One region of the Streptomyces sp. NPDC056224 genome, then DNA from elsewhere that is predicted to be linked to it. Evidence: riboswitches for the same ligand, from Rfam matches in the RefSeq annotation. Region 1 holds a riboswitch; the other holds the start of a gene.
The links. A riboswitch is a leader RNA that binds a small molecule or an ion and turns the genes downstream of it on or off. The one in region 1 is predicted to bind guanidine.

Region 1 (4,997 bases):
GCGTCCGGCGGGTCGACTTCCACGGTGACCGGGATCCCCTTCGCGCTCGGCTTGATGCGGAGCGGAACGGTGCGCTTCTTCTCCGTGCCCAGCGGTGGCATGAGGGCGGCGGCGGACTCCCGCCGGTTCAGCCAGGACAGGCTGTACCCGGAGGCGTAGTCGTCGAGCGACTTGCCCGCGCGGACGACGAGCGGGGCGGAGCCGTTCGCCGACACGCTGGCCTCGAACGAATCCCCGCCGGGGCGGAGCTCTTCGTCAGTGTCGTTCTCGTAGGTCACCGTGAGGCTGTAGGTGCCGTCGGGCTCCGCGCGCGGTCGGCTGACGGTTACCTTCAGGCCGTCCTCGTACCGGGCGGTCGCGCCGGGGGGAAGGGGGTCTGCCACAGATCCGGAAGGCCCGCTCTGTTCCAGCTGTCCGTAGCCGTCGAGGCCCTTCTCGAACTCGGCCAGTGCCCAAGCCCCGAGAGCGACCAGGGCGGAGACGACGAGGAAGGCTATCGCGCAGCCGTTGAACCACCGCGAGTTGGCGGCGGTCGGGGTGTCGGTGGGGGTCGGCTCCATGTCCATACGGGTCACGGTAGGGAAGGGCCGGCCCGCAGATCATGGGCGCACATACTCAAAGACCTGCTGAGTAGCCCCGGACGACCCGGCTGACCGGTCGCGTCGCGACCCACTCCCCCGGCCGGGGCCGAGGACGCCGCGTCACAGCCGCCAGTACGTGCCCGAACGGGAGTCGACGTGCACCACGTGCCGGCCGACGCGCACCACGTGGTGGTCCGGACCGGACCAGGAACCGGTGGCACCGTCGGCACCGGCCAGTGGGGTCCAGACCTCCAGGAAGGTGCTGCCGTCCGGGTTGGTGCCCCGCTCGACCAGGTTCGCACCCTCCCACCGGAAGGTGCCGGCGTCTTCGCCTGGCTCACCCGTGAGGTGGTGGAAGTGCACCTGGGAGCCGTCGAACGAGGTCGCGCCGGCGAAGCCCCGGCTGTCGGCGTAGTACGGACCGGCCTGCAGCCACACCACTTCGCGGTCCTCGAGAAGGGGCCCGCCGTCGCGGCTGATGCCGCGCCGCAGCCAGGCGCCGTGCGGGGGCACCGGGACGCCGGGGCCGACCGGAATGCCGGGGCCGACCGGGACGCCGGGTCCTACCGGCCCGCGGCCCGCCGGCCCGGGCTCAGGCGCGGTCATCGGTGGCGGGGTCGTCCACGGCCACGAGCGTCAGAGGTACGTTGCCGCGTACTGCCTGCGAATACGGGCAGACCGCGTCCGCCCGGTGCAGCAGGGGCTGGAGGTCCGCCGCCCGCCACCCCGGCAGGCTGACGGTGAGGACCACCGCGAGGCCGTAGCCCGCGGGCGTGTCCGTCGTCCCGAGTTGCACTTCGCAGGCCACGCGCGCGGCGGAGGCGTCCGCCCCGAACCCGGTGGCGACCTCCGCGAGTGCGGAGGTGAAGCAGGCGGCGAAACCGGCCGCGAACAACTGCTCGGGGTTGGTGGTGCCGGGCACCTTCTTGCGCGGCGGCGCGAGGCGGACGTCCAGGCGCCCGTCGTCCGTGCGGACGGATCCGGTACGGCCCCCGGCGGCATGTGCGGTCGTCCGGTACAGGCTGCGGGTGAGTGGCACGGTCATGGCGTTCGGCCCATCTTGCTCGACGAGGAAGCTGTCCCGGGTGCGGACAGCGGACGGCGCTGCTCGTGCAGCACCTCGCGCGTCGTCGTGCGTAACCGGGTACGGCGCATCTCGTCCGGGGCCTTGGGTCCGGCCGCCGGAAAATCTAGCAACGGAGACGGCCGGCCGGGGCCGCGCCCGTGGTGACGTTCCTCACCAGCCGCCGGCCGCCGCTGCCGGTCCGCGACACCGCCGCCCGGCCCGGACGCGGCTTCGCCGTCAAGGGCGGCAGCTACGTCTCCGCGCGGTGGCCCGGCGACTTCCACCGCCCGGCGGCGGAAGGGACGCGGACGCCGGCGGCGGGACCTCGGTGCCGGGAGCATGTGGCCCGCCCGACGGCCCCGGACCCACGGGTCACGTCACGGGGGGACAGTTCACCGGGACCGGCGCGCAGCGCCCGGTCCGCGGATACCCAGCCTCTCCGCAGGCGTTGCGGGCGGCTTCCTCCTGCCTTACGGGCAGCCGGTGTTGGGCAGCCGCGGCGCGCGGGAAGCATCACGGGTGTGCGCCGAACCCCTGCCACCCTGGCCGTCCTCGCCGTCACCGCCGCCGCGTTCTGTGCCCTCGTCCCGCCCGGACCGTCCGCTGCCGCGGCCCCTGCCACCGAAGCCGTCACCGCTGCCGGGACGGTCCGGCTGACCAGCTACAACATCTGCGGCAACATGTGCAGCCTTCCCCCGTACGACCCTGCGCGCCGGATCGCCGCCGTGGCCGCCGAGGCCGATCCCGGAGGCTGGGGTGCCGACCAGCTCTTCCTCCAGGAGGTGTGCGAGCACCAGTACCTTGCCCTCCTCGACCGGCTGGGCCCGCTCGGCTACACCGGGTTCCACTCCGCCACCCTCCCGGCCGGGAACCCGGCCATCTGTGAGGGCCACGCTTACGGGAACGCCGTTCTGGTACGCGGCCCGGTCTCGGGGACCGCCGAACTCGACCTGACTGCAGGAGGCGAACGCGAGCCGATCACGGTGCCCTGCGCCCTGACCCTCCTGGCCGACCGGCCCACCTGGTCCTGCTCCGTCCACCTCTACTGGGACGACGGCACCCTCGCCGTGCCGGAAGCGGACCGGCTCGCGGCGCAGGCCCGTCAGTGGCTGGACGAAGGATTCACGGTCGCCCTGGGCGGGGACTTCAACCACTCGCCGCGCACCGCCACCCTGTCGCGCTTCTACCGACCGGAGAGAGGAGACGGCGCCCACGGGTCCTTCGCCGAGGCCGACGAGGGCGACCCGGAGTACTTCGAGCCCGCGCTCTGCCCACCCGCCACCACGTCCGCATGCCGGTCGGGCGAGGCGACCTTCGGCACGAAGAAGCTCGACTACCTCTTCCTCAGCACCCCCCACTTCCGAGCGGCGAGCGCCGACGCCCTCCCCCTCGACACGGCCGTCTCCGACCACAACCTGCTGCGCGTCTCGGCCACCAGCTGACCCACCGCTGCCGGGCGGGGCGGCTTGCTCCTGCGCGGGAAGCTCAGCCGCCCGCGCCGAGGAGTCCGAGAATGAGCAGGACCTTCTCCTCGTTGAGGTGATCGCCGTTTTCGCGGAAGATCTGGTGGGCGGAGGTACAGGCCGTGACTGCCTCCTCAAGCCGATGTGACCGGCCCAGGGCAATGCCGAGGTTGGTCAGGGCGGCGCCTTCGTTGTCCCGGTCTCCGAGCTCGCGAAAGACGCGGACGGTCGCCCGTCCCACGGACACGGCCTCCTCCAAGCGGTCTTCCTCCCGCAGAGCGTCGGCCAGATGTCCGAGCAGCATCCCTTCACCGTGCCGGTCGGCAAGCCGACGGGAGAACTGCACGGCCGGCTGCAGGGCGACGATCGCCTCCTTGAAGCGCCCGAGGTGCACCAGCGCCATGGCCAAGCAGGTCACCGCAGCACCTTCGTTCTTGCTGTCTCCGAGGTCACCGAACAGCTGGATCGCCCGTTGACGAACGGAAATGCTCTCCTCCCAGCGTCCCAGTTCGTCCAGGGCGAACCCCAGGTTGTTCAGGGCGATGCCTTCGCCCGGCTGGTCCGCGAGCTCACGGAATGCCTGCGCAGCCGGGCGGCACAGGGTGACTGCCTCCTCGAATTCTCCCGATCGCCGCAGCGCACTCGCGAGATTGGTCATCGCCGTGGCCTCACCGTGCCGGTCGGACAGATCGCGGCAGATTTCCGCGGACTGCCGGTGGGAGCTGACGGCTTCGTCCGTTCTGCCCATCTGGAACAGAACGTTCCCGAGGCTGCCGAGCGCCACGCTCTGGCCGTGCCGGTCATCGGTATCCCGCAGCAGCTCCAGGGAGCGCTCCAGCGCGGTGACTGCCTCGTCGAAGCGTTCGGCTTGCTCCAGGGCGAGTCCGAGGTTGGTCCACGCCCGTCCGCCGCCGCGATCCCCGAGTTCGCCGGCAATTCTGACATCCTCCCGGTGAGCCTCGAGCGCTTCCTCGAACCGGCCCACCCGTCGCAGGGAGTTGCCGAGATTTCCCAGCATCATCCCTTCCCCGTGGCGGTCACCCTGGTCCTTGCAGATCCGTGCGGCGAGCGCGTGGGCGTGGATCGCCTCCTCGAACCGCCTCACGTGGCTCAGGGCGTTCCCAAGACTTCCCATGGCCATGCCGTAGCTGTACACCTGGCCGAGTTCCTGGAAGAGACGTGTCGCCGCCTCCAGGACGGTCACGGCCTCCTCGAACTGTCGTGCGGCTTGGAGGGAGTTGCCGAGGTTCGCCAGCGCCACCGCTTCGCCGAACTGATCATCTGCCTCATGGCACATCCGGGCGGCGCGCCGGTGCGCGGTAACGGCCTCTTGGACGCGCCGCACCTCGCGGAGGGCAGACCCGAGGGCGTTCAGCGCCCGGATCTGTCCGTAGTCGTCGTTCAGCTCCTGCGCAGCCTCCAGGGCCATGGTCTGGAGGGTGATCGAGTGGTGGAAATGCCGTCGCCAGTCGAGGAAGCGCTCCAGGATCAGCGGCAGGTCGCGGGCCGAGGCCGTGCGGCCGGCGTTGCGGGCGGCAAAGGCGGCTGCGGACAGGTTGGGATATTCGCCGTCCAGCCACTCCAGAGCCTCGTCGCGAGAAGGAAATGAATTACCCGTTGAACAATCGGCCGTAGGATCCAGGTGGGCGGAGGCGGCGCGCGCGGTGGTCTGGTAGTGGTCCAGGAGACTGGTGAACGCCGGTCCTCGTCCGCTCGCCTCCGTGCTGTCGGTGGCGTCCGAGGACAGTTCGTCGGCGAACAGGCGGACCAGGTCGTGCATGCGCCAACGACCGTAGACGCTGCCGCGCTCGATCAGGTGGGAGCGGGCGAGCGCCTCCAAACGCCTGCGCACGACAGCGTGCTTGCCTTGTACGAGGGCTGCGGTGG
Region 2 (4,997 bases), on a different contig from region 1:
ATCTTGGCCACGTGGCCGGTGGCCTTGACGTTGTAGAAGGCGTGCTCGACCTTGCCCTCCTCGTCCACGACCACCGTCGAGCGGATGACCCCCGTCACCGTCTTGCCGTAGAGCTTCTTCTCGCCGTACGCGCCGTAGGCGGTCAAGGTCTCCTTCTCCGGGTCGCCGACCAGGGTGACCTTCAGGTGCTCCTTCTCGCGGAACTTCGCGAGCTTCTCCGGCTTGTCGGGGGAGACGCCGATGACGTCGTAGCCGGCCGTCGCCAGGACGTCGAGGTTGTCCGTGAAGTCGCAGGCCTGCTTCGTGCAGCCCGGTGTCAGCGCGGCCGGGTAGAAGTAGACGATCACCTTGCGGCCCTTGTGGTCGGCCAGCGAGACCTCGTTGCCGTCCGCGTCGGGCAGGGTGAAGGCGGGGGCGGTGTCGCCCGGCTGAAGTCGCTCGCTCATGTCGGCAGTCTCCTCAAGAGGGGATCGGTACGGCACGAGACTAAGCTGCTGACAGACTGTTCATGGCGGACTACGCCCCCACAGACGACACGACGACGGAGGCAGCGCGGTGCCGGAAGCCAGGACCCCCGCACAGATCGAGGCGGACATCGTCCGCCGCCGCGAGCAGCTCGCCGAGACGCTCGACGAGATCGGCGTGCGCATGCACCCGAAGACGATCATCGGGGACGCGAAGGCCAGGGTCGCCTCGACGGTCGACCAGACCGCCGGGCGGGCCTACGTCGCGGTCAACCGCCTCGTGACGGACGTGAAGGTCGCGCTGTGCCACGAGGACGGGGCTCCGCGCGTCGAGCGGATCGTGCCGGTCGCACTGTTCGCGGCGGGTGTGGTGGGGGTAGTGGTGCTCTCGGTGCGGCGCAGGCGCCGATGACCCTGCGCAGCGGGGTCCGGACGCGGGCGGGTAGGTTCGGAGCGTGAGCGAGAACACCACCCACGACAAACTGCCCATCCGCATGCTTCACGACCGCGTGCTCGTGAAGTCCGACCTGCCGGAGGGCGAGCGGCGCTCCGGCGGCGGCATCCTGATCCCGGCGACGGCCGCGGTCGGCAAGCGGCTGGCCTGGGCCGAGGTGGTCGCGGTCGGGCAGAACGTACGGAGCGTCGAGCCCGGCGACCGGGTGCTGTACGACCCCGAGGACCGGGCCGAGGTCGAGGTCCGGGGCGCGACGTACGTGCTGATGCGCGAGCGGGACCTGCACGCGGTGGCCGCCGAGCGGCTGGAGGGGTCGAAGGACTCCACGGGTCTCTACCTCTGACGCCGAGGCATCTCCGGCGCCTCTGACGACCCGGCGCCTCTGACAACCCGGCACCTTCGGCGTCTCCGGCGCCTTCGGCACCTCTGCGGCCTCGGCCGCCTCTGATACCTCTGAGAACTGCGGCGAAAAGGGCTGGTGGCCTAGGTCACCAGCCCTTTTCGCCTCTCTTTGCTACGGTTGGGGAGAACCCGACGAGACGCGCCGTACCGGGTAGGACAAGACGACGCACCCCGTATAGCTCGCTGTCTCGGAGGTGCCGTCATGGCCTGGGTCCTGCTGCTCGTCGCCGGTCTGATCGAAGTCGGCTGGTCGATCGGAATGAAGTTCACCGAAGGTTTCACCCGGCTGTGGCCCAGTGTGTTCACGGGCGCCGGGATCGTCGCCAGCATGCTGCTGCTCTCGATCGCCGCGAAGACCCTGCCCATCGGTACGGCGTACGGGGTGTGGGTGGGCATCGGCGCCGCCGGTGCGGCCGTGCTCGGCATGGCGGTGCTGGGGGAGCCCGTCACCGCCGCCCGGGTCTTCTTCATCTGCCTGCTGCTGGTCGCCGTGGTGGGGCTGAAGGTGACCTCCGGTCACTGACCGGGGACCACCCGCCCCCGGGATCATTCGAGGAACGCCGACGGCGGGCGCGTACCGTCGGACGCGCCGCGGTCGGTGCCCTGCCGGCCCGGCGTGCCCGTCGTGCCCCAGGTGGTGCCGCCCTGGTCGCCCGGGTTGGTGCCGCCGTTGGTCTGCCCGCCCTGCGTCTGGCCGCCGTTGTCCTGACCCCCGTTGTCCTGCCCCCCGTTGTTCTGGCCGCCGTTGTCCTGGCCCCCGTTGTTCTGGCCTCCCTGGTTGCGGCCGCCCTGGTTCTGCCCGCCGTCGTCCCGGCCCCCGTTGTTCTGCCCGCCGTTCGGAGCAGTCGGACGGACCGGCCGGGTCGGCCGCTCCGGAGGGGTCGGCGTGTCCTCGCCAGGTGTCTCCTCGGGCTGGTCCGTCTGGGCCGGCGGCGAGGGCGGCGGCTGCGCCGCGCCCGGCTGGAGTTCCAGGTCGAAGTCGACGGGATCGCCGCCTTCGAGGGCGGTCTTGGTGTAGGCGGCCCAGATCCGGGCCGGGTAGCCGCCACCACCGATACGGGGCTCCCCGAGGGCGTTGTACAGCGATTCCAAGGCGCCGGTGTCCGGGTCCTGGCCCATCATCGAGACCACCGTGACCAGGTCCGGGGTGTACGCGGCGAACCAGGCCGAGCGGTCCAGTTCGCCGGTCCCGGTCTTGCCCGCGGCCGGGTGGCCGGCGGCGAGCGCGGCCGTACCGGTGCCGTTGTCGACGACGCTCGTCAGCATGGAGGTGGTGGTGTCGGCGGCCTCGCGGCTGACGGCCCGGGTGGGCGTGCGCTCGGGCAGGCCGATCGTGTCGCCGCCCTTGGTGATCTTCTCCAGGAAGGTGTACGGGGTGCGGCGGCCGTGGTCCGCGAGGGTCGCGTACGCCTGGGTCATGTCCAGGACGCTGGCCTGCAGGGTGCCGAGGGCCATGGCGGGGACGGGCGGGAAGTTCGGGGTGTCCTCGGGGATGCCGAGGGCGATGGCCGTGTCCTTGACCCTCGCCGTGCCGACGTCGACCGCCATCTGCGCGTAGACGGCGTTGACGGAGAGGTCGGTCGCGGTGTTGACGGTGATGTTCCCGTACGACACCTGGCCCTCGTTCTCGGGGGCGAAGCGGATCCGGCCGCCGACGACGGGGCGTTTGTTGTCGCCGTTGTAGATCGTGTTCGGGGTGATCCGGCGGCCGTCCTGGGTGCGGGATCCGTTCTCGACGGCGGCCGCGAAGACGAACGGCTTGAAGGTGGAGGCGACCTGGTAGTCGTGCCGGGTCGCGTTGTTGACGTACTGCTTGGTGTAGTCGATGCCGCCGTACATGGCGACGACCTTGCCGGTGGCCGGGTCGATGGAGACCCCGCCGGCCCGCACGACCCGGTCCGCCTTGCGCTTCTGCGGGTCGAGTTTGCTGACCATCTGGTCCTCGACGGCTTCGGCGAAGGCGTTCTGGCGGCGCCTGTCGATGGTGGTGGTGATGCGGTAGCCGCCCTCGGCGAGGGTTTTGTCGTCGAGGATCTTGTGCTCGACGATGTAGTCCTTGATCGCTTCCACCAGGTATCCGCGCTGCCCGGACAGTCCGGCGGCGGCGCGGACCTTGCCCGGCTCGGGGAACCGGGTCTTCTCCCGCTCGGCGGCGGACAGCCAGTTCTTCTTGACCATGCCGTCGAGTACGTAGTTCCAGCGGGCGAGGGCGCGGGGGCGGCTCTGCGGGTGGGCGACGACGTCGAAGGCGCTGGGGGAGTTGAGGAGGGTGGCGAGGTAGGCCCCCTCTGCGGGCGTGAGTCTGCCGACGTCCTTGCCGTAATAGGCCTGGGCGGCGGCCTGGATGCCGTAGGCGTTGCGGCCGAAGTAACTGGTGTTCAGATACCCCTCCAGAATGTAGTTCTTCGACTTCTCGCGACCGAGCTTGATCGCGATGAAGAACTCCTTGACCTTCCGTTTGATCGTCTGTTCCTGGCCCAGGTAGTAGTTCTTGACGTACTGCTGGGTGATGGTCGAACCGGACTGGGTGCCCTTGCCGGTCGCGGTGTTCCAGGCGGCGCGGACCATCGCCTTGGGGTCCACCGCCCGTTCGGCGTAGAAGTCCCGGTCCTCGGCGGCCAGTACGGCCTCCTGCACCGTCCGGGGGATCTGTGACAGCGGGACGTTGACGCGGTTGACCTCGCCGTCGCGGGCGAGCTGCGAACCGTCGGAGTAGAGGTAGACGTTGGACTGCGCGGTGGCGGCGGAGTTGGCGGGCGGGATGTCCACCAGGAGGTAGCCGGCGACGAGGGCGCCGATGACGAGCAGGGCGAGGAGCAGGACGCCTCCCAGCGCCATGCGCCAGGTGGGGAGGGCGCGCCGCCAGCCGGTCCGCCGGCGGCGGTCCCGCCTTCCGGGCTCCTGCGCCCCGCCGGGTTTCCGCGTTCTTCCGGGCTGCTGCGGCCGTGTTGGGGGACCCTGGGGCGGGGTGTCCGGATCGCGAGGGGGCCAGCCCGGGGGTGGTGACTGGTCGCTCATCTCCGGAACTCCTCGACGCCGTGCGAAATATCCACTTCTGTACCTCATGGTGTCTACCCGATGACCGGTGATTACGCGCCGGACGGGGGTAAATCGGTCGCGTGGCTCGCCCCTCCGCACTAAGCTCGCGCGCTTTGGCCGACGTAGGAACGACGTGGGAAACGGAGGGATACGGTGCCTCGGAGAGTGCGGCTCTACCTGGCCGTCGCGGCAGGCGGTTTCCGCCGCTACGCCACTTACGGGACGGCGACGGCGGCCGGTGTGTTCACCAACACCGTGTTCGGTTTCATCGTCGCGTACACGTACATCGCGCTGTGGGACGAGCGGCCCGGACTCGGCGGCTACGACCAGGCGCAGGCCCTCACCTTCGTATGGGTGAGCCAGTCGCTGCTCGCCGCCGGGGCGCTGATCGGGGGCGGGTTCCAGGAGGAGCTCCAGGAACGTGTCCGTACGGGGGACATCGCCGTCGACCTGTACCGGCCGGCGGACCTGCAGATGTGGTGGCTCGCCGCCGATCTGGGGCGGGCGGCCTTCCAGCTGGCGGGGCGGGGGGTGGTTCCGCTGGTGGTCGGGGCGGTGGCGTTCCGGCTGGCGCTGCCCGCCGATCCGCTGCGCTGGCTGCTGTTCCTGGTTTCGGTCCTGCTCGCGCTGACGGTGAG

Region 2: another riboswitch for guanidine. It lies ahead of ACFCZ1_RS22955 (DMT family transporter); the one in region 1 lies ahead of ACFCZ1_RS04570 (Ohr family peroxiredoxin).

Annotation. Positions count from the first base shown of each region.
Region 1 is NZ_JBHJTK010000002.1:107,826-112,822, forward strand. It holds gene ACFCZ1_RS04560 (hypothetical protein) at 1-566, opposite strand, end outside; gene ACFCZ1_RS04565 (hypothetical protein) at 702-1,187, opposite strand; gene ACFCZ1_RS04570 (Ohr family peroxiredoxin) at 1,174-1,626, opposite strand; guanidine-III (ykkC-III) riboswitch at 1,703-1,759, opposite strand; gene ACFCZ1_RS04575 (endonuclease/exonuclease/phosphatase family protein) at 2,169-3,089, shown strand; gene ACFCZ1_RS04580 (tetratricopeptide repeat protein) at 3,133-4,997, opposite strand, start outside.
Region 2 is NZ_JBHJTK010000020.1:115,485-120,481, forward strand. It holds gene bcp (thioredoxin-dependent thiol peroxidase) at 1-446, opposite strand, end outside; gene ACFCZ1_RS22945 (DUF3618 domain-containing protein) at 556-876, shown strand; gene ACFCZ1_RS22950 (co-chaperone GroES) at 920-1,261, shown strand; guanidine-III (ykkC-III) riboswitch at 1,419-1,491, shown strand; gene ACFCZ1_RS22955 (DMT family transporter) at 1,523-1,843, shown strand; gene ACFCZ1_RS22960 (transglycosylase domain-containing protein) at 1,867-4,158, opposite strand; gene ACFCZ1_RS22965 (ABC transporter permease) at 4,525-4,997, shown strand, end outside.